Niveibacterium microcysteis: one gene and its partner. The protein of the gene in region 2 interacts with the protein of the main gene of each other region in a pairwise test. Links are inferred from orthologs where the notes say so. Each region holds a gene or a part of one and is shown on either strand. Other genes may lie near its edges.

The links.
Region 1: the proteins of ileS (region 2) and JY500_RS14425 interact in binary tests that used the Escherichia coli proteins (3 or more experiments, as listed by UniProt). The link is inferred for Niveibacterium microcysteis from one-to-one orthologs.

Annotation. Positions count from the first base shown.
Region 1 is NZ_CP071060.1:3,179,877-3,190,175, forward strand. The notes cover bases 4,824-7,580. They hold JY500_RS14425 (sugar ABC transporter substrate-binding protein), read left to right. Parts: upstream 4,824-5,606; coding sequence 5,607-6,554; downstream 6,555-7,580. Other genes in these bases: JY500_RS14415 (Lrp/AsnC family transcriptional regulator), read left to right, coding at 4,824-4,839; JY500_RS14420 (DUF2062 domain-containing protein), read right to left, coding at 4,840-5,376; JY500_RS14430 (sugar ABC transporter ATP-binding protein), read left to right, coding at 6,603-7,580. Outside these bases: JY500_RS14395 (fumarylacetoacetate hydrolase family protein), read right to left, coding at 1-964; JY500_RS14400 (homogentisate 1,2-dioxygenase), read right to left, coding at 989-2,128; phhA (phenylalanine 4-monooxygenase), read right to left, coding at 2,125-2,988; hppD (4-hydroxyphenylpyruvate dioxygenase), read right to left, coding at 3,098-4,201; more of JY500_RS14415, read left to right, coding at 4,354-4,823; more of JY500_RS14430, read left to right, coding at 7,581-8,162; JY500_RS14435 (ABC transporter permease), read left to right, coding at 8,179-9,153; JY500_RS14440 (LacI family DNA-binding transcriptional regulator), read left to right, coding at 9,172-10,182; rbsK (ribokinase), read left to right, coding at 10,193-10,299. UniProt on the Escherichia coli protein: Part of the ABC transporter complex RbsABC involved in ribose import. Binds ribose. Also serves as the primary chemoreceptor for chemotaxis.
Region 2 is NZ_CP071060.1:1,515,041-1,525,930, forward strand. The notes cover bases 4,576-7,923. They hold ileS (isoleucine--tRNA ligase), read right to left. Parts: upstream 7,584-7,923; coding sequence 4,776-7,583; downstream 4,576-4,775. Other genes in these bases: lspA (signal peptidase II), read right to left, coding at 4,576-4,783; JY500_RS07010 (bifunctional riboflavin kinase/FAD synthetase), read right to left, coding at 7,695-7,923. Also shown: JY500_RS06970 (type I secretion system permease/ATPase), read right to left, coding at 1-1,213; JY500_RS06975 (hypothetical protein), read right to left, coding at 1,248-1,568; JY500_RS06980 (TfoX/Sxy family protein), read left to right, coding at 1,685-2,044; JY500_RS06985 (group II truncated hemoglobin), read left to right, coding at 2,129-2,524; JY500_RS22295 (hypothetical protein), read right to left, coding at 2,594-2,716; ispH (4-hydroxy-3-methylbut-2-enyl diphosphate reductase), read right to left, coding at 2,888-3,817; JY500_RS06995 (FKBP-type peptidyl-prolyl cis-trans isomerase), read right to left, coding at 3,867-4,295; more of lspA, read right to left, coding at 4,292-4,575; more of JY500_RS07010, read right to left, coding at 7,924-8,642; JY500_RS07015 (VF530 family protein), read right to left, coding at 8,757-8,972; JY500_RS07020 (hypothetical protein), read left to right, coding at 9,139-9,381; JY500_RS07025 (glycoside hydrolase family 94 protein), read right to left, coding at 9,450-10,890. UniProt on the Escherichia coli protein: Catalyzes the attachment of isoleucine to tRNA(Ile). As IleRS can inadvertently accommodate and process structurally similar amino acids such as valine, to avoid such errors it has two additional distinct tRNA(Ile)-dependent editing activities.

The DNA of each region.
Region 1 (10,299 bases), 1.7 Mb from region 2 along the record:
TCTGATCAATGGCGCCGAAGATCGACAGCCCGTCGGCACCGAACATTTCGATCGTGACGCGCTCGCCGTAGCCGAGATAAGGCGTGACCGGCTTGCCCTCCGCCAGGGTCTCGAGCATCCGGCGTTCGACGATGCAGGCCGAACCGCGCGAGCGATCGACGTTCGAGATGGTGCCGCTGCCGATGATCGAACCGGCTTCCAGCTCGCGGGTCCGGGCGACATGCGCGATCAGCTGCGGGAAGCCGAACACCATGTCGATGCCGCACTCCGGCCGGCCGAAGTGCTCCCCGCGAACGGTGACCTCCAGCGGGCGATGCACCCGCGCGCCGTCCCAGGCTTCGCCCAGTTCGTCCGGCGTCACCGCCACCGGCGAGAAGGCCGTCGCCGGCTTGCTCTGGAAGAAGCCGAAGCCCTTCGCGAGTTCGGCCGGAATCAGGTTACGCAGCGTCACGTCGTTCACCAGCATCAGCAGCCGGATCGCGCCGGCGCACTGCTCGGGCGTGGCGCCCATCGCCACGTCGCCGGTGATCACCGCGACCTCGCCTTCAAGATCAACGCCCCAGGCGGTGTCGCGCACCGCAATCGGGTCGCGCGGGCCGATGAAACTGTCGGAGCCGCCCTGGTACATCAGCGGGTCGCTCCAGAACTCGGGCGGCATCTCGGCGCCGCGCGCCTTGCGCACGAGCTCCACGTGGTTCACGTAAGCCGAGCCATCCGCCCACTGGTAGGCACGCGGCAAGGGTGAATGGCAGGCGGCAGGGTCGAAGGGCTGGGCGTGGCGCGCATGGCCGTTGTTGAGCGCCAGCGACAGCTCGGCGAGCTGGGGTGCGCAGCGATCCCAGTCGTCGAGCGCCGCCTGCAGCGTGCGGGCGATCTCCGGCACCGGCTGGCAGCGCGTCAGGTCGCGGGAAACGACGACCAGCGTACCGTCGCGGCCGCCGGTCTTGAGGGTGGCGAGTTTCATGTTGCCTCGGTGTGTTCGCGGCCCTCAGGCCTTGGGTTTCCAGGAATCGGCGTATTCATGCAGTTCAACCGCCCGCGCCGGCTCGTTCACTTCGAGCGGGAAGCGGGTGTCGATCATCACCGCGACCTCGTCCGTCTCCTTGCGTTCGGCCTTAAGTCCGGCGGCAAAGGCTTTCGGATGCGGCCCGTGGGTGAAGCCGCAAGGGTGCAGCGTCGTCATGCCGGGGCGGATGTTGTCGCGCGAAAAGAAGCTGCCGCGGTGGTAGAGGATGAACTCGTCGTAGTCGTCGTTCGAGTGATAGAACGGCACCTTCAGCGCACCGGGGTCGGATTCGATCGGCCGCGGCACGAAGGTGCAGACGACGAAGTTGCGCGCCACGAAGGTGGTGTGCGCCGAGGGCGGCAGGTGATAGCGGTGGCTCATCAGTGGCCGGATGTCGCGCCAGTTCACCCGGCAAGCCGCCAAATCGCCATGCCAGCCCACCGCGTCGAGCGGGTTGAACGGATAGTGGATCGTTGTGAGCTTGCCCTGGTGCTTGACCTGCACCGCCCAGGGGCGGCTGCCGGCTTCGCCGTCGCGTTGCGCGGCAAAGGCATCATCGAGCCTGGGCGTATCGAGCGCAGTCGCGTCAAAGATCGCATGCGGGCCGACCAGCCCCTTCTCCGGCAGCTGGTAGCTGCTGCCACTCGCCTCCACCAGCATCACCCGCGTCGGCTGGCGGGGTTCGAGCCGCCACATGGCGCCGCGCGGCAGCACGATGTAATCGCCGTCGCGGTAGTCCAGATGCCCCCAATCGCAGAACAGTGCCCCTTCGCCTTCGTGGATGAAGAGCAGTTCGTCACCGTCGGCATTGCGGGCGAGTGCTGGCATCGGCGCATCGAGCAGCCACCAGCGGATGCGCGCATCGGCGTTGGAAAGCAGCGGATAGGCCTGGAACGGGCTGGCGGCACGTACTTCGAGTCGATTCAGGTCGAAGGCGTGTGGCCGCAGCGGGCCGTCGAATTCGGTCCAGCCGGTTGGTGCGTGCTTGTGGTGGAAGTGGCAGGCCGGGCCGAAGAAGCCCTCCTTGCCCATCTCGCGCTCGAAGGTGCCTTCCGGCAGGTCGCAGTGCGCCTGACGGGAGAATTCACCCTCGGCTTTCGGGTAGCTGATCCAGCGTTTCATGCTGCGGATCTCCGGTTGAGGTCGTCGTGGCGTACGGATGGCACCAGCGCATCGCCCGCCACGGTGACGGATGGATCAATCGTCGGCAAGCCCTGCAGTCGCGCGTAGAGCGGCGCAAAGTCCTGCGCCGTCTCGCGAAAGAGCTGCTGGTAGCTGTCGATCACGAAATAGGTGTCCTGGAAGCGGTCGATGCGGTACTCAGTCTGCATCACCCGCATCAGGTCGAAGCGCACCCGGTGCGGCGCGGGCGAATCGATGCAGTGCAGGATCTCGCCGCCGGAAGACAGAATGCCCGCCCCGTAGGTGCGCAGGCCCTGCGGGGTGTCGATGAGGCCGAACTCCACCGTGTACCAGTACAGCCGCGCGAGATAGCCCAGGCCGCCCAGCGCCGCTGCCTTCATGCCACCGCGCCCGTATTCCTGCAGGTAATCGGCGAACACCGGGTTCATCAGCAGCGGCACATGGCCGAAGAAATCGTGGAATACGTCGGGCTCGACGATGTAGTCGAATTCTTCGGGCTTGCGCAGCCACACCGTTACCGGGAAGCGGCGGTTGGCTAGATGGGTGAAGAACACATCGTCCGGGATCAGGCCCGGCACGCCGACGATCTGCCAGCCGGTGGCGCGACCGAGAATGGCGTTGGCCACCTCAAAACGCGGGATGCCATCGGTGAGCAGTTCATTCACATGCTCGATGAACTCGTCGCAGGCGTAGCCCGGCAGCTTGCGGCTCTGCCGCTCGACGAGGCGGCGGTAGAGTGCATGTTCCTCGGGCGTGTAGGCCGCCCAGTCCTGATCAACGGTGTAGTCCGCGCGCATCTGCGAGTAATCGCCGCGCAGCGGGTTTTCGGGTTTCAGCATTGCGAACCCTCCTGACGGATGAGGCGGGCCGCGGCCCGCGTGGCGCTCGTCGCACCCTCATATGTACTGAGAGTGACCGCTGCGCCGCGCGTTCCGCGGGGTCGGTAACTCAGGCGGCAGCCGGGTCGCTCAGCACGCCACGGCGGATCTGGTCGAGCTCGATCGAGTCGAACAGCGCCTTGAAGTTGCCCTCGCCAAAGCCCTCGTTACCCTTGCGCTGGATGATCTCGAAGAAGATCGGCCCGATCACCGTCTCGGTGAAGATCTGCAGCAGGTAGCCCTGCCCTTCGCTCGGCGCCCCGTCGATCAGGATGCGGTTGGCGCGCAGCCGCGCGACATCCTCCGCATGGCCTTTCACCCGCGTATCCACCGCGTCGTAGTAGGTGTCCGGCGTGTCGAGGAACTTGATGCCGTTGGCCCGCATACCCTCGACAGTGGCGATGATGTCGTCGGTGCCCAGCGCGATGTGCTGGATGCCTTCGCCGTTGTAGGCATGCAGGAATTCCTCGATCTGGCTCTTGTCGTCCGAGGATTCGTTGATCGGGATGCGGATCTGCCCGCAGGGGCTGGTCATCGCCTGGCTCTTCAGGCCGGTGAGCTTGCCTTCGATGTCGAAGTAGCGGATCTCGCGAAAGTTGAACAGCTTCTCGTAGTAGCTGGACCACACCTTCATGCGGCCGCGGTGCACGTTGTGCGTCAGATGGTCGATGTAGGTCAGGCCGTAGCCCTTGTGCTCCACGTCGTCGCAGAGCGGCACGAAATCGACGTCGTAGATCGAGGGGCCGCCGTAGCGATCCACCAGATACACCGGGCAACCGCCGATGCCCTTGATCGCCGGAATCTGCAACTCCATCAGTCCGTACTGCTGGGCATGGGGTTCGGCGCCGAGTGACAGCGCACGTTCGTAGGCGGCCTTGGCGTCACGGACACGAAATGCCATCGCACAGGCGCTAGGGCCATGTACACGGGCGAAGGATTGCGCGAAACTGTCTTTTTCCGCGTTGACGATGAAGTTGATCTCGCCTTGGCGGTAAAGTGTCACGTCTTTGGAGCGGTGGCGCGCAACAGCCTTGAAACCGAGCTGTTGAAATAAGGCACCCAGCAGCTTCGGGTCGGGTGCGGTGTATTCGACGAATTCGAATCCATCGGTGCCCATGGGGTTGTCCCATAGGGCGCGCGGTTCCGGCCGCGGCCGGACAAGGTTCAGCGGCATGATTGTGTCTCCTCTGTTGGGGGCCGCTCTGTCGGCAGCGCCTCGCAGAAAGAAGAATAGTCAAACGCGCCCGAATTTTCGTTGCGTTTATTGCTCAAACAATTAGAATTTGAGCAACTTTTGAATAGCCTTTTTGATATTCAAGCAACAACATGACAGACGCCGTCAAACTCGATCGCACCGACCGCCGGATCCTCGAAGTTCTGCAGCAGAACGGTCGCATCCCCAACGTTGAACTCGCGAAGAACGTTGCGCTCTCGCCCTCGCCCTGCCTGCGCCGCCTGCAGCGCCTGGAGGAAGACGGGGTGATCGATCACTACACCGCGATCCTCAACCCCACCAAGCTGGGTTTGACGCTGCTCGCCTTCGTTAACGTATCGCTCGACAAACGTGCTGGCGAAGGCACCGACAGCTTCAAGGCTGCGGTGCAGAGCTGGCCCGAAGTGACCGAGTGCTACGCGATGACCGGCGAAATGGACTACCTGCTGCGCGTGCTCGTCACCGACCTGCAGCACTTCTCGCGCTTCGTGATGGACAAGCTGCTGCGCCATCCCGGCGTGCTGGACGTCAAGTCCAGCTTCGCGCTCGAAGAGGTCAAGCGCACCACCGTACTGCCGGTCGAAGAACTGATCGTTTGATCAGGCCACCTCGCCTGGCATCGCCGCACGGCGGGGCGCAATGCCCCGCATCACGCCCCAGCCCGCCAGGTAGCCGATCGCGGCGGAGCCGCAAGCGATCAGCGCCAAGCCGGTGACAAACGACAAGCCGGCCCACCCCAGCGACATCCCCTGCCACATCGTCTGCAAGGCATCGAAACTGAACGCCTCGAGCCGCGGCAGCAGTGCCGCGTCGAACGAGGGCACCAGCCAGGGCAAGACCTCAGCCCCCAGGCGATAGGCCGCGAGATAGATCGGCGGCGCCGTAAGCGGATTCGTCACCAGGGTCGCCACCGCAGCAGCCATCAGGTTGGCCCGCAGCAACGCAGCGGCGAGCGCCGCAAAGAAAATCTGCGCCACCGGCGACAGAATTCCGAAGAACAACCCTATCGCCACGCCCAGGCCGACGGTGTGCGGCGCCGGGCGCCACAGCCTTCGATCCAGCAAGCGGTTCGCGAAGGGGCGCAACAGTCGGGAGCGCAAAACGCGCAGCGGCGAGAGGCGAAACCAGGCGGGCACGGTATGTCCAGGGCAATCAGCGTGTTCTTCTGATCCCTGCGCGGGGCGACAAGTTCCCGAACGACAAGCCGCGCAACAAAGCCGCTTCCGCACTGCAGCATCGAAAGTCCTTGCCTCACGGAACGGATTCACTACACTTCACGCAAACGTTTGCGCAAACGTTTGCTATTACATCTGCGCTGGCGGCGGCAGCTCGCATCCGCACAGGCAAAACACCGAAGGAGACCCAGATGAACACACGTCGCAGCACCCTGAAGTCGCTCGCCCTGATCGCCGTCGCCGTTGCGCTGCCGTTCGGCAGTGCGAGCGCCGCGGATGCCAAGCCGAAAGTCGCGCTGGTCATGAAGTCGCTCGCCAACGAGTTCTTCCAGACCATGCAGGACGGCGCCAAGGCGCACCAGAAACAGCACGCCGCGCAATACACGCTGATCGCCAACGGCATCAAGGACGAGACCGACACCGCGGCTCAGATCAAGATCATCCAGCAGATGATGGTCGAGAAGGTCGATGCGCTGGTGCTCGCCCCGGCTGACTCGAAGGCGCTGGTGCCGGTGGTCAAGGAAGCGATCGACAAGGGCATCATCGTCGTGAACATCGACAACAAGCTCGACGACGCGGCGCTGAAGGAAAAAGGCATCGTCGTACCCTTCGTCGGCCCCGATAACCGCGCTGGCGCCAAGCTGGTCGGTGATTACCTCGCCAAGCAGCTGAAGGCCGGCGACAAGGTCGGCATCCTCGAGGGCGTATCCACCACCACCAACGCGCAGCAGCGCACCGCCGGCTTCCAGGACGCAATGAAGGCCGTTGGCGCCAACGTGGTCGGCGTGCAGTCGGGCCAGTGGGAAATGGACAAGGGCAACATGGTCGCCAGCGCGATGCTGCGTGAACACCCGGATCTGACCGCCCTGCTCTGCGGCAACGACAACATGGCGCTCGGCGCCGTGGCGGCCGTGAAAACCGCGGGCAAAGCCGGCAAGGTGAAGGTGGTCGGTTACGACAATATCTCCGCGATCAAGCCGATGCTGGCCGACGGCCGCGTGCTCGCCACTGCCGACCAGTTCGCCGCGCAGCAAGCGGTATTCGGCATCGAAACCGCGCTCAAGGCGATTGCCGCCAAGACGCCGCAGAAGGATCTGCCCGGCACCGTGCAAACGCCGGTCAAGCTGATCACCAAGTAAATCCAGGCCATGCGGCGCGCCTCGTGCGCGCCGCATGCAGGACGCACGATGATGCCCCCTACCCCACCCCTGTTGCACGGCACCGGACTCGGCAAGCGTTACGCAACGCCGGTGCTCAGCGATGTGAGCTTCACCCTCCATGCCGGCGAAGTGCTGGCGCTGACCGGCGAGAACGGCGCCGGCAAGAGCACGCTCAGCAAGATCATTGCCGGCCTGATTCCGCCCAGCGAAGGGCAGCTGGAACTCGCGGGCCAGGCCTACCGCCCGCAATCGCGACGCGACGCCGAAAGCCAGGGCGTACGCATGGTGCTGCAAGAACTCGGGCTGGTGCCCACGCTCACGGTTGCCGAGAACCTACTGCTCGACCATCTGCCGCGCCGTGCCGGTTTCATCCGCCGCGATGCGCTCAACCAGCAGGCCGCCGCACAGATGGCGGCGATCGGGCTGTCCGAGATCGACCCGCGCACGCCGGTTGGCGAACTGGGGGTCGGCCATCAGCAGATGGTGGAGATCGCCCGCAGCCTCGTCGGCGATTGCCGCATCCTGATCCTCGACGAACCCACCGCTACGCTCACCAGCCGCGAGATCGAACATCTCTTTCGCCAGATCGCACTGCTCAAGGCGCGCGGCGTCGGCATCATCTACATCTCGCACCGGCTCGACGAAGTACAGCAGATCGCAGACCGCGTGATGGTGCTGCGCGACGGCAAGCATATCGACACCCAGCCGATGGCCGGCATGACGCAGGATGACATCGTGCGCCGCATGGTCGGCCGCGATGTGCGTGAAGAACTTGATCGCGCGCGCCGCCCTGCCGGCAGCATTGCGCTCGAAGTGCGCGGCCTCTCGCGCGGCAAGTTCGTCAAGGATGTGAGCTTCGACGTCGCCCACGGCGAAGTGCTCGGCATCGCTGGCCTGGTCGGCGCCGGGCGTACCGAACTACTGCGCCTGATCTATGGCGCAGACCGCGCCGACGCAGGCGAGATCCGCCTCAACGGCGAAGCAAAACCGCGCCCGGTGCGATCGCCCATGGAAGCGGTGCGCCACGGCATCGGCCTCGTCACCGAAGACCGCAAGGCTCAGGGCCTGATGCTGCCGCTGCCGATCCGCGTGAACGCCACGCTCGCGCGCATCGCAGATGTCGCGCATCGCGGCTGGCTCGACCGCGCCCGCGAACGCAACACCGTAGAGCAACTGCGCGAAACCCTGGGCGTGCGCTGCAATTCGATTGAACAAGCCGTCGGTGAACTCTCCGGCGGCAATCAGCAGAAAGTGGTGTTTGCGCGCTGGCTACATCGCGACAGCGACGTGCTGCTGCTCGACGAACCCACGCGCGGCGTCGATATCGGCGCACGCGCAGACATCTACGCCCAGATGGATCGGCTCGCCGCCGCTGGCAAGGCGCTGGTGATGGTGTCGAGCGATCTGCGCGAACTGATGTCGGTGTGCGACCGCATCGCCGTGATGAGTGCCGGCCGCCTCGTGCGCGTGTTCGAACGCGGCGAGTGGTCGCAGCACGCACTGCTCGAAGCCGCCTTCAGCGGTTACAGCGCCGGCCATGCCAGCGCAACGACCGAAACCCCTACGGCCGCCGAACATGTCTACTGAGATGCCTGAGAAAACCATGTCCAACCCTGCATCCACGCCCGCCCTGTCGCTGCGCGGCAGCCTCGGCAACTACCTCGGCCTGGTCGTCGCACTGGTGCTGATGGTCGCGCTGTTTGGCTCGCTATCCGAGTACTTCTTCTCGGTCAGCACCTTCATCACGATCGCCAACGACATCCCTGCGATTGCCGTCACCGCTGTCGGCATGACCTTCGTGCTGATCATCGCCGGCATTGACCTGTCGGTCGGCTCGGTGATGGCGCTCGCCAGCGCCACCGCCGGCTTGGTGATGCTGCAATGGCACTGGGGCCTGTTCCCGGCGGTGCTGGTCGCCATGCTTACGGGGCTCGTCGCCGGCATGGCGAACGGGCTGATATCGGTCGGCTGGCGCCTGCCTTCCTTCATCGTCACGCTCGGCATGCTGGAAGTGGCACGCGGTTCGGCCTACATCGCGACGAATTCGCGCACGCAGTACATCGGTAGCGCGATCGACTGGCTCAGCGCACCGCTGTTCGGTGGCGTGTCGCCGGCCTTCATCATTGCGGTGCTGATCGTGATCGCCGCGCAGATCGTGCTCACCCGCACGGTGTTTGGCCGCTACATGATCGGCATCGGCACCAACGAAGAAGCGATGCGCCTTGCAGGGGTGGATCCCCGCCCGGTGAAGATCGCGGTGTTCGCCATCGTCGGCACGCTCGCCGGCCTGGCCGGCATGTTCCAGGCCTCGCGACTCGAAGCCGCCGACCCCAACGCCGGCATCGGCGCCGAACTGGTGGTGATCGCCTCGGTCGTGATCGGCGGCACCAGCCTGATGGGCGGGCGCGGTTCGGTCATCGCCACCTTCTTCGGCGTGCTGATCATCTCGGTGCTTGAAGCCGGCCTCGCACAGGTCGGCGCCAGCGAGCCCACGAAGCGGATCATCACCGGCTGCGTCATCATCGCGGCCGTGGTGCTCGACATGGTGCGCGAACGACGCAACCGCCGCAGCGCCTGACAGACAGGGTCCAGGGGAATGGCAACGATCAAGGATGTCGCGCAGCGTGCCGGGGTGTCGGTCACCACGGTATCGCACGTGCTCAACGCCACACGCTTCGTCAGCGAGGATGCGCGCGAGCGCGTCGAAGCGGCGGTGCGCGAGCTGGCCTATGTGCCCAGCGCGGTGGCCCGCAGCCTCAAGCACAACGCCACCCGCACGCTCGGCATGCTGATCCCCAACAACTCGAACCCCTACTTCGCCGAGATCATCCGCGGCGTCGAAGACTGCTGCTTCCAGGCCGGCTACAACCTGATCCTGTGCAACTCCGACGATCAGCCCGAGAAGCAGGCGAGCTACGTGCGGGTGCTGGCTGAAAAGCGCATCGACGGCCTCGTGCTGGTTTCCTCCGGTGTCGCGCCCAGCCTCGCTGCACAATTGCAGGCGCTGGCCCTGCCGGTCGTGCTCGTGGACCGCGAAGTGCCGGGGCTGGACTGCGATCTGGTCGAAGTCGATCACACCGCCGGCGGCGAGATCGCCACCCGCCACCTGCTCGAACTCGGTCACCCGCAGGTCGTCTGCATCAGCGGCCCCGCCGGCCTCACGCCCAGCTCGCAACGGCGCGCCGGCTGGAAGCGCGCCCTCGCTGCAGCCGGTGTCGCACGCCGCGAGGGCGACTTGGTGCGCGGCGACTTCACCAGTCGCAGCGGCTATCTTGCGATGCAAGGCCTGATCGCACGCAAGACCCGGCCAAGCGCGGTGTTCGTGTGCAATGACGTGATGGCCATCGGCGCGCTGTGTGCAATCCACGAAGCCGGCCTGCGTGTCCCGGAAGACATCTCGGTCGTCGGCTTTGACGACATCGAACTCGCCGCCTACACCTTCCCGCCGCTGACCACCGTCGCGCAGCCCAAGCAAGCCATCGGCACCGGCACGGCGAAGCTGCTGCTCGAACGCATCGCGGGCGAGACCGGCGCACCGCGGCGCCTGATCCTTCAGCCGGAGTTGCGCGTGCGCAAGAGCACCACGCGATATCGGCCCAGTACCTGAAAGCCAAGCCATGCCCAGCTATCCGCAGCACAGCCCGAACCGCCCGATTCTCGTCATCGGCAGCCTCAACATGGATCTGGTGATGCGCACCCCGCGCGTGCCGCAGGGTGGCGAAAC
Region 2 (10,890 bases):
ACACCGCCTGCTGCACCGTCTGCGAGAAGTTGACGATCAGCGAAGAGAGCAGCTTGGAGCGCGTGCCGACCTGGGCGAGGAACAGCGTGGTCCGTTCCCAGCGGCGCTGGATCCAGCCCTCGGCGCCAGCGGTCTTGATCGACTCGATGCCGACCAGGCTCTCGACCAGTGTGGCGTTGCGCTGGGCGCTGGCGCGATAGCTCGTCTCGGTCAGTTCGTGCATCTTGTCCTGCACCACGAAGGCGAGGAACAGCACGATCACCGCACCGGCGAATGCGGGTAGCAGCAGCCAGGGCGACAGCCAGGCCACGACGAAGGCAAAGACAAACACGAAGGGCAGGTCGACCAGCGTGGTGACGGTGGCCGAGGCGATGAAGTCGCGCACGCTCTCGAACGCCCGCAGGTTTGACGCAAACGAACCGACGGATTCGGGGCGCGACTCCATCCGCATGCCCAGCACGCGTTCGAGGATCTTCGACGACAGCGACACGTCGATCCGCTTCGCGGCGGTGTCGATGATGTAGGCGCGCAGCGTTCGCAGCGCGAGGTCGAAGCCGAGTACGAGTACCGCGCCCACCGCGAGGACCCAGAGGGTTTCCTCGGCACGGTTGGGTACGACGCGGTCGTACACGTTCATCGAGAACAGCGGCATCGCCAATGCGAAGATGTTCACCAGCATCGAGGCCAACACCGCGTCCCGGTACAGCCGCCAGTTGGAAAACACCGCACCCCAGAACCAGTGCCGCGCGCGCACCTTGCCGACTTCGGGTACACGTGCTTCGAAGCGGAAGCGGGGGCGCACATAGCAGACCACGCCGGCATGCAGGGCTGCGAGTTCGTCCTGGCTGAGCGCGACGGCGGTCTCGCCGGCCTCGGGGAAGCGCACCCGCGCATCGCCTTGCTCGCCCAGTTCAAGCAGCAGGCAGGCGCGGCCGTCGTTGAGCAGCAGGATCACTGGCAGCAGCGCCGGGCGAACGGCCGACAGCGCCTGGCGCACCAGGCGGGCGGAAAGGCCTGCCCGCGCGGCGGCACGCGGCAACAGTGAGGGTGTCAGCCGGTTGTTCACCAGCGGTAGGCCGGCGGCCAGCGCTTCGTGGGTCCAGGGGCTGCCGTGGATACGGGTGAGGGCGGCGAGGCAGTCGAGCAGCGGATCGTCATGCACGCCGTGCTCGTTGACCTCCCAGGGTTTCGTGTTCGGCTGGGTGTCGCTCATTCAGAATTCCGGTCCTGTCGCTGGGCGCGCGGGGTCAGATCACGTCCTGGTCGCCAAGCAGATCGAGCGCGCCGACGAGGCGCCGCCGCAGGCCCTTGCGGGCCGAGAGTTTACGCTGTGCGCCGTGCGGCAGATCGGTCACCCGCAGGACGCCCTTGTCGATCAGCGCGTCGATCAGGTCTTCCAGCACGCGGATGAAGTCTGCATCCAGCGCAGCGAAGCTCTCGCCGGGGTCGCGACCGATGAATGCCAGCAGATCCGGGTGGTCGTTGGACAGCTCTTCCTGCGCATCCGCTTCCTGATCCCGCAGGATCGCGACAATCTCTCCTTGCGGATTTCGGCGGACGAAGGGCATGTTAGCTCCCGGCCTATGAGCGGCCTAGTAAAGTTTTGTCACCTGAAACGCCGGAACGCGCTCCTGACGAGGGATTTCGGCGGGTATTCAAGAAACTTGAGCGGGCAGGAGAAAGCATGGCGACGCGATGCAACGAGTATGTGGACTGGCTCTGCGAACGCCTCGCACCGTTCGGGGCGATTCGCGCGCGGCGGATGTTTGGCGCCTACGGGCTCTACAGCGGTGAGCTGTTCTTCGCAATCGTCAGTGATGATGTGTTCTACGTGAAGGCGGACTCACTGAGCGTGCCCGATTTCGAACGCGAGGGTTTGCGCCCATTTACCTATGCGATGAAGGATGGCAGCCCGCAATCCCTGCGCTACTACCCCTTGCCGGAAGCCGCGATGGATGACGACGTGGAGTTTCTGCGCTGGGCACGCAAGGGCATCGAGGCTGCGCTGCGCTCGCCGCGCAAGACGAATCCGCCTAAAGGGTGAGGGTGGTGAGAGGGCGATGGCCGCAGGCTCGGGCGTGTGCCGGCTTCGTGGCATTATCGCGGCTCGTTTCATGAGAGCCTCACGATGCATCCGAGCCCCGAAAACACCCCGTACGACATGCTCGGCGGCGACGCCGCGGTGCGCGCCCTGGTCGATCGTTTCTACGATCTGATGGACCTGGAGCCCGAGTTTGCTGAGCTGCGCGCCTTGCATCCGGCGCATCTGGATGAGTCGCGCGACAAGTTGTACTGGTTTCTGTCGGGCTGGCTGGGCGGGCCGGACATGTTCGTCGAGCGCAAGGGCCACCCGATGCTGCGCGCCCGTCACATGCCTTTCCCGATCGGGGTCAAGGAGCGCGACCAGTGGCTCGCCTGCATGCACAAGGCGATGGATGCGCAGCCCATGTCAGCCGCGCTGCGGCAGCATCTCGAGGGCTCGCTCTTCAAAACTGCCGACTGGATGCGAAACCAGCCGGGCTGAGCCGCGCCAAGGCGGCTGGACCAACTCGTAAGGGTCGGTCAGCCGCGCCGACGGCCCCCGCAAGTGGGTTCAAATGTAGAAGTTCGGCCGCTTGTAGACCGGCTTGTCGAACTTGCCGGCCTCGGCGTCCTTGAACGCCTTCCAGGTCGGGTAGGCTGCTGCAACGGTCAGCAGGGCGAGAATCGTGAACATGGCAAGCTCCTCGCGCTCCAAGGTCGGGGGAGACTGAATCGGAGCGCAGAAATCACTGTCAGATTAAGGGCTTGTAGTGGCAGCGCGCTTGCGATGGCTCAAGCTTTGTCGCGCCCGCGACAAAGCAAAAGCCCGGCCGAGGCCGGGCTTTCGTCGCGAGCGGTTTGTCGCTTACGACTGCGGCCGCAGCTCCGCGGGAATCGGGAAGTTCACGTTCTCGGTCACGCCTTCCAGCGTGCGCACACTGGCGCCGCTGAGCGCCTTGACCCGTTCGATCACTTCGTTGACCAGCACCTCGGGCGCAGAAGCCCCAGCGGTGACGCCAATCCGCCGCTTGCCTTCCAGCGTGGCCGGGTCGATGCCCGCCGCGTTGTCGACCAGGTAGGCGGGCACGCCGCGCAGCGCTGCAACCTCGCGCAGGCGGTTGGAGTTTGAGCTGTTCTTCGAGCCGACCACGAACACCACATCCACCTGCGGCGTCATGAACTTCACCGCATCCTGGCGGTTTTGCGTGGCGTAGCAGATGTCGTCCTTCTTCGGGCCGACGATCGCCGGGAAGCGCGCGCGCAGTGCATCCACCACCGTCTGCGCGTCGTCCACCGACAGCGTCGTTTGCGTCACGTAGGCGAGCAGGTTTTCGTCTTTGACCTGCAGCGCAGCGACGTCTTCGACGGTCTCGACGAGGTACATGCCGCCCTCGCTCTGGCCCATCGTGCCTTCGACTTCCGGGTGGCCCTTGTGGCCGATCATGATGATCTCGCGGCCCTGATCGCGCATGCGCTGGACCTCGATGTGCACCTTCGTCACCAGCGGACAGGTTGCGTCGAAGACCTTCAGGCCACGGGCCTCGGCCTCGGCACGGACCGCCTGTGACACGCCGTGCGCGGAGAAGATCACCGTGTTGCCAGCCGGCACATCGGCGAGGTCTTCGATGAACACCGCACCCTTGTTGCGCAGGTCATCCACGACGAACTTGTTGTGCACCACTTCGTGCCGTACGTAGATCGGCGCGCCGTACAGCGCGATCGCGCGTTCGACGATGGTGATGGCGCGTTCCACGCCGGCGCAGAAGCCGCGGGGGTTGGCGAGGAGGACTTCCATGTTCGGTCTCTGTATGGGGCTGGTTCTGTTCTTTTTGGAAGTGAGGATGTCAGCTGACGCCGACCACCTGCACATCGAAACGCACGGCTCGGCCGGCGAGCGGGTGGTTGAAATCGATCACCACGCTTTCGTCGTCCAGTTCCAGCACCTGGCCGGAGAAGGCATTGCCGTCCGGCGCGGTGAAGGTCAGCACCGCTTGCGCTTCGAGCTCCACGTCGGCGGGAAGTTCGCTGCGCGGGATTCGCTCGACGAGCTCTTCGTGGCGCGGCCCGAAGGCTTCGCCGGCGGCCAGATCGAAGCTACGCTCGGCGCCGACCGACAGCCCGATCAGGCAGTCCTCGATCTTGCGGCCGAGTTCGCCACGACCGATCTGCAGCGTGGCCGGCGTCGATTCGAAGGTCGAGATCATCACGGTGCCGTCCGGCAGCGCGAAACGGAAGTGCAGCGTGACGAGGCTTTCGTTGCCAATCAGGTTCATGACTTGGTGTCCGCGGCCGGCTGGCGGCCCGCAAAGAGTTGGGCTGCAATCATCAACACGGCGCCGACGGAGATCGCCGAGTCCGCCACGTTGAACGCTGGCCAGCCGTAACGGCCGACATGGAAATACAGGAAGTCGACCACGGCACCGTAGGCGATGCGGTCGATCACGTTGCCCAGCGCGCCTCCGATGATCAGCGCGAAGGCCAGCGGCTGCAGGCGCTCGCTGGCGTGGCGCTTCAACAGCACCAGCAGCCAGGTCGAGATCACGATCGCCAGCGTGACGAAGAACCACTTCTGCCAGCCCGGTTGGTTGGCGAGGAAGCTGAACGCCGCGCCCGGGTTGTACACCAGTACCAGCTGGAAGAAGTCGGTGTAGGGGATCGCCTCGCCGAGCTTCAGGTTGCGCAGCACCGCGAGCTTGGTGATCTGGTCGAGCACGATCACCAGGCCCGAGAGGCTGAGCCAAGCCAGGAAACGCTTAGGCATGCGTACGCACCTCGCCGTCGCCGTGCAGGTTGCTGTCGCAGCGGCCGCATAGCGTGGGGTGTTCGGCGTTCACGCCGACGTCCGCGCGCCAGTGCCAGCAGCGCTCGCACTTCTGTTGCGCGGTCGGCGTGACGACGATCGCCTCGTCGGCTTCGCCCGCCACCTTCACCAGCGTCGCGGCCGAGGTGATCAGCACGAACTTGAGGTCGTCGCCGAGTGAGGCCAGCGCATCGAACTTGTCGCTGCCCGCGCGGATCTCGACTTCGGCTTGCAGCGAGGCACCGATCTTGCCTTCGGTGCGCACCGCTTCAACCGCCTTGGAGACTTCGCCACGCACTGCGCGGATCGTCTCCCAACGGGCGATCAGCCCGGCTTCGCCTTCCTGCGCCGGCAGGGCGTGGAAGGTGTGCAGCATCACCGATTCGTCCGGGTTGTTGCCGTTGAGCACCGCCCAGATTTCCTCCGCCGTGAAGGAGAGGATAGGCGCCATCAGCTTCACCACCGTCTGCACGATGTGCCACAGCGCGGTTTGCGCGGCGCGGCGCGCGACCGAATCCGGCGCGGTGGTGTAGAGGCGGTCTTTCAGGATGTCGAGGTAGAAGGCGCCGAGGTCTTCCGAGCAGAAGATCTGCAGCGCCTGCACCACGCGGTGGAATTCAAACTTCGCGTAGTCGGACTCGGCCTGCGTCGCGAGCTTGCGGGTGAAGGCCAGCGCGTAGCGGTCGATGTCCAGCCACTGTTCGACCGGCACGGCATTCTTCGTGATGTCGAAGTCGGCGGTGTTGGCGAGCAGGAAGCGCAGCGTGTTGCGGATGCGGCGGTAGGTTTCGACGACGCGGTCGAGGATCTCCTTCGACACCGCGAGCTCGCCCGAGTAGTCGGTCGCGGCGACCCACAGGCGCAGGATTTCGGCGCCCATCTTGTCGCTGATTTCCTGCGGCAGGATCACGTTGCCGAGCGACTTGCTCATCTTGCGGCCCTGCTGGTCCACGGTGAAGCCGTGCGTCAGCAGCGCCTTGTAGGGCGCGTGGCCGTCGATCGCGGCGCCGGTCAGCAGCGAGGAGTGGAACCAGCCGCGATGCTGGTCCGAACCTTCGAGGTACAGGTCGGCGCGCGGGCCGCTGGTGTGGCCGTCGTTGTGCGAGCCGCGCAGCACATGCCAGTGCGTGGTGCCGGAATCGAACCACACATCCAGCGTGTCGCTGATCTTGATGTACTGCTCGGCCTCGGCGCCCAGCAGCTCGGCGGCGTCGAGCTTGGACCAGGCTTCGATGCCGGAGACTTCGACGCGCTTGGCGACTTCTTCCATCAGCTCGACGGTGCGCGGGTGCAGCTCACCGGTTTCCTTGTGCAGGAAGAACGGGATCGGCACGCCCCAGGTGCGCTGGCGCGAGATGCACCAGTCCGGGCGGTTGGCGATCATCGCGTGCAGGCGCGGCTTGCCCCAGGCGGGGTAGAAGGCGGTCGCCTCGACGGCGCCCAGCGCCTTGTCGCGCAGGCTCTTTCCATCCTTCGGCAGCTTGTCCATGCCGACGAACCACTGAGCGGTAGCGCGGTAGATCACCGGCGTCTTGTGGCGCCAGCAGTGCATGTAGCTGTGGCTGACGGTGCCGTGCGAGAGCAGAGCGCCGACTTCGGTGAGCTTCTCGACGATGACCGGGTTGGCCTTCCAGATCATCTGGCCACCGAAGAACGGCAGGTCTTCAACGTAGACGCCGTTGCCCTTGACGATGGAGATGATCTCGTCGTTGCGGCGGCCGTAGGCGAGCCAGGAATTGAAGTCGTCCACGCCGTGCGCCGGCGCCGAGTGCACCACGCCGGTACCGGCATCCAGCCCCACGTAGTCGGCCAGATACACCGGCGAGACGCGGTCGAAGAAGGGATGGCGGAACTCGATGCGATCGAGCGCCTGGCCCTTGGTGGTGGCGAGCACGGCGCCTTCGAGGCCGTAGCGCTTGAGCGAATCCTCGACCAGGTCCTTGGCCAGCACCAGCAGCTTCGCGCCGGTGTCGACCAGCGCGTACTCGAACTCCGGGTGCATGTTGAGCGCCTGGTTGGCGGGGATCGTCCAGGGCGTGGTGGTCCAGATCACCGCGTAGGCGGTCTTGGGCAGCGCAGCGAGGCCGAAGGCGGCGGCGAGCTTGCCGGCGTCGGCGTCCGACACGGCGAAAGCCACGTCGATCGTCGGCGACTTCTTGTCGGCGTATTCGACTTCCGCTTCGGCCAGGGCCGAGCCGCAGTCGAAGCACCAGTTCACCGGCTTGAGGCCCTTGAACACATAGCCTTGCTTGACCATCTCGGCCAGCGCACGGATCTCGCCCGCCTCGTTGGCGAAGGCCATCGTCAGGTAGGGGTTGTCCCAGTCGCCCAGCACGCCGAGGCGGATGAATTCCTTCTTCTGGATCTCGACCTGCTCTGCGGCGTAGGCGCGGCACAGCTCGCGCACCTTGTCGGCGGGCAGGTTCTTGCCGTGGGTGACTTCGATCTTGTGTTCGATCGGCAGGCCGTGGCAGTCCCAGCCCGGCACATAGGGGGCGTCGAAACCGGCCAGGGTCTTCGAGCGGACGATGATGTCCTTGAGGATCTTGTTCAGCGCGTGGCCCAGGTGCAGGTTGCCGTTCGCGTAGGGCGGGCCGTCGTGCAGCACGAACTTCGGCCGGCCGGCGCTGGCCTTGCGGATCTTCTGGTACAGCTGGCCCTTCTGCCAGCCCGCCACCCAGCCCGGCTCGCGCTTGGGCAGGTCACCGCGCATTGGGAAGGCGGTGTCGGGCAGGTTCATCGTTTTCCGGTAATCAGCCATGGCTTGCTATCTCTTCAATCTTTGCGTGAATGCAGGGGATTCGGTTCAGGGCGGGCGCCGCGGGGTACTCACGCAGGGCTGCCGCCGACAAGGCGGGGCGCCGACGACCGCTCAGGTCGCCGGCACCGGAATTCGATGCTGCGCGAGGATTTCTTTCGCGATCTCGCAGTCGCGCTTGATCGCGGCGGTCAGTTCTTCAAGCGAGCCGTACTTTTCCTCGTCGCGCTGCTTGTGCAGGAAGTGCACCTGCAGATGCTTGCCGTACAGGTTGCCTTCAAAGCCGAACAGGAAGACTTCCAGCCGCGCCGCGCCGTTCTTGGTGATCGTCGGCCGGTTGCCGAGGCTCGCCACGCCCGGCCAGGGCGCGTCGCTGATGCCATCCACAGTCACCGTGTAGATGCCGTGCAGCGCCGCGCGGTTGCGCTTGATCTGGATGTTCGCAGTCGGGAAGCCGATCGTGCGGCCGATCTTGTCGCCATGCATTACCCGGCCGCTCATCGTGTATGGGCGGCCGATCAGGCGCTCGGCACGTTCGATGTCGCCGGAGACCAGCGCATCGCGCACCGCCGAGCTCGACACCCGTTCGCCGTCGAAATCGAGCGTCGGCATCGATTCGACGCGGAAGCCCCAGGTTTCGCCGGCTTGCTGCAGCGAAGCGAAATCGCCGCCACGGCCGCGGCCGAAGCGGAAGTCGTCGCCAATCAACAGATGCCGCACGCCCAGGCCGCGCACCAGCACGTTCTCGACGAAGGCCTCGGCATCAAGCGAAGCCAGCGCCTTGTTGAAGCGCAGCACATAGACGCGATCGACGCCGCATTCGGCCATGTATTCGAGCTTCTCGCGCAGGCGCGAAAGACGCGGCGGGGCCGATTCGGGGGCGAAGAACTCGCGCGGATGCGGCTCGAAGGTCAGCACCGTGGCCGGCAGCGCGCGCTCGCGCGCCTCGCGCACGAGCAATTGCAGCAGGGCCTGATGGCCGCGGTGCACGCCGTCGAAGTTGCCGATCGTGAGCACCGAACCGTGTTCAGCGCGATCGGGGAGGCCGCGGAAGACCAGCATAAGCGTCTGACAAAAAACGCGAATTATAGCCTGCGGCAGTGCCGCATTGGGCGGCCGGGCTTGGGGGCGGGCGAACTGAGCGCGGAGTGGAGGCGGCTGCTGTTCGGCGGCCGGTCAGACGCCGCGAAGATAGAGCGCCTCAACGCGCTCGCGCGCCCATTGGGTGCGGCGTAGGAACTTCAGGCTGGATTTGATGCTGGGTTCGTGCTGGAAGCAGCGTACCGGGATCAGCAGCCCAAGCTCTTCCCATCCATAGCGCTCGACGAGCTGCGTCAGAATCGTCTCGAGTGTCAGGCCGTGCAGTGGGTTGTTGGGCTGGGAGCTTGGCATCGGAGCGGTGTGAGGGTGTAGCCGCTGCAGTGTAACGGGGCGCGGCGTGAAAAGGTCACATTCCCGCTGCGCATCGCGTCATCGTTTGGCGAAGAGGGGTGGGGCACAGTGTCATCACGTTGAACGCGTCGCGAGACGCCCCGAAAAAGCCCCCAAGGAGACCGCCATGAACACGAACATGAACCGCCTGGACGACGTGATGAACGCGCTGCTCGTTGTGGTATTCGCCTGCCTGGCGATGCTGACGGCGATCGGCGTGAGCGATGGCAAGAGTTTTGGCCGCAGTGACGTGCAGATCAGCGTTGCGACCGCTGAGGCTCTCTCGGGGCGTCCCGTTGCAGACCAGCAGATTCCGCGCATCACGGTGGTCGCAAAGCGGCCGGTTGCCGTGGTGGCGTCGGCTTACTGAGCCGAGCGGGCGTTACCGCTAGAAGGCCGACGGCGATTCAGCCGCCGGCCTTTTCCTTCCGTCAGGGCTTATTCGCCCAGCACGACTTCCACTTGATGGGTGCGACCATCGCCAGCGGGCCTGATCGCTTGCGTCGGATCGATGTCCTTGCCGTCCACTCGTACCGCCTTGATGCCTTTGCTGACGTGCTGCGGGTTGCTGACGGTGATCTCAAAGGTGTCGCCGCGGAAGCGCCGCGTCACCTTGAAGCCGGGCCAGTCCTTCGGGATGCAGGGGTCGATGCGCAGGCCGGCGTAGTCCGGCTTGATGCCGAGCAGCCCTTGGCTGACGACGACGAAGGTCCAGGCCGCGGTGCCGGTGAGCCAGTTGTTCTTGGCTTCGCCGAAGCAGGGCGCATCCTTGCCTGCGATCATCTGGGCATAGACATAAGGCTCGCCGCGGTAGGTGTCGATCTGGTCCTGCTTGGCCGAGGGGCAGATCGAGAGGTAGTACTCCAGCGCGCGGTCGCCTTCGCCGAGCTGGCACCAGGCGAGGTGAATCCAGGTGTTGTTGTGGCTGAAGATGCCGGCGTTTTCCTTCACGCCCGGCGGGTAGGACGTCACCTCGCCGAGTGCCTTGTCGTAGGTGGAGTAGGCCGGTTGTTGCAGCACCACGCCGTTCTTCGTGTAGAGGTGCCGGTGCACCGATTCCATCGCCTGCCGCGCACGGCCGTTATTGGCGCCGGCGCCGCCCAGCACGCACCAGCCCTGGCTCTCGATGAAGATCTTGCCTTCGGTGTTGGTGTGCGAGCCGACTACCGAACCATCGGCCGCGTAGGCGCGCGTGTACCAGGCGCCGTCCCAGGTCACGCGTTCCACCGTATCCAGCATCTCGGCGTAGTGGCCGCGCATCCGCGCTGCGTCGGAATTGCGATCCAGGTGCTCGTAGAGCCCGGCCATCTCGCGTGCGGCGTAGAGGAAGAGGCCCGCGATCATCACCGACTCGGCCTTCGAGTCGCGCACGTCGCCGGCGGTCTGGAAGGACTCGTTCGGCTCGGTCGAGAAGCAGTTGAGGTTGAGACAGTCGTTCCAGTCCGCGTGGCCGATCAGCGGCAGGCCGTTGGGGCCGCGCTTCTTCATCGTGTAGGCAATGGAGGTTTCGAGGTGATCGAGCAGCGTATCGGTGATAACGTTTTCATAAGCCTTGTCGGCGTAAGCGCACGGCGCCTGCAGGATCGAGGTATCGCCCGATTCCTTGATGTACGCACAGGTTGAGAGCACCAGCCACAGGTGGTCGTCGTAGAAATCGCCGCCGATGTCGGCGTTGCCTTTCTTCGTCAGCGGCTGGTACTGGTGGTAGCAGGTGCCGTCCGAGAGTTGCGTCGCAGCGATGTCGAGAATGCGTTCGCGTGCGCGGCTCGGGATCATGTGCACGAAACCGAGCAGATCCTGGTTCGAATCGCGGAAGCCCATGCCGCGGCCGATGCCGGTTTCGTACATCGAGGCGGAGCGACTCATGTTGAAGGTCGCC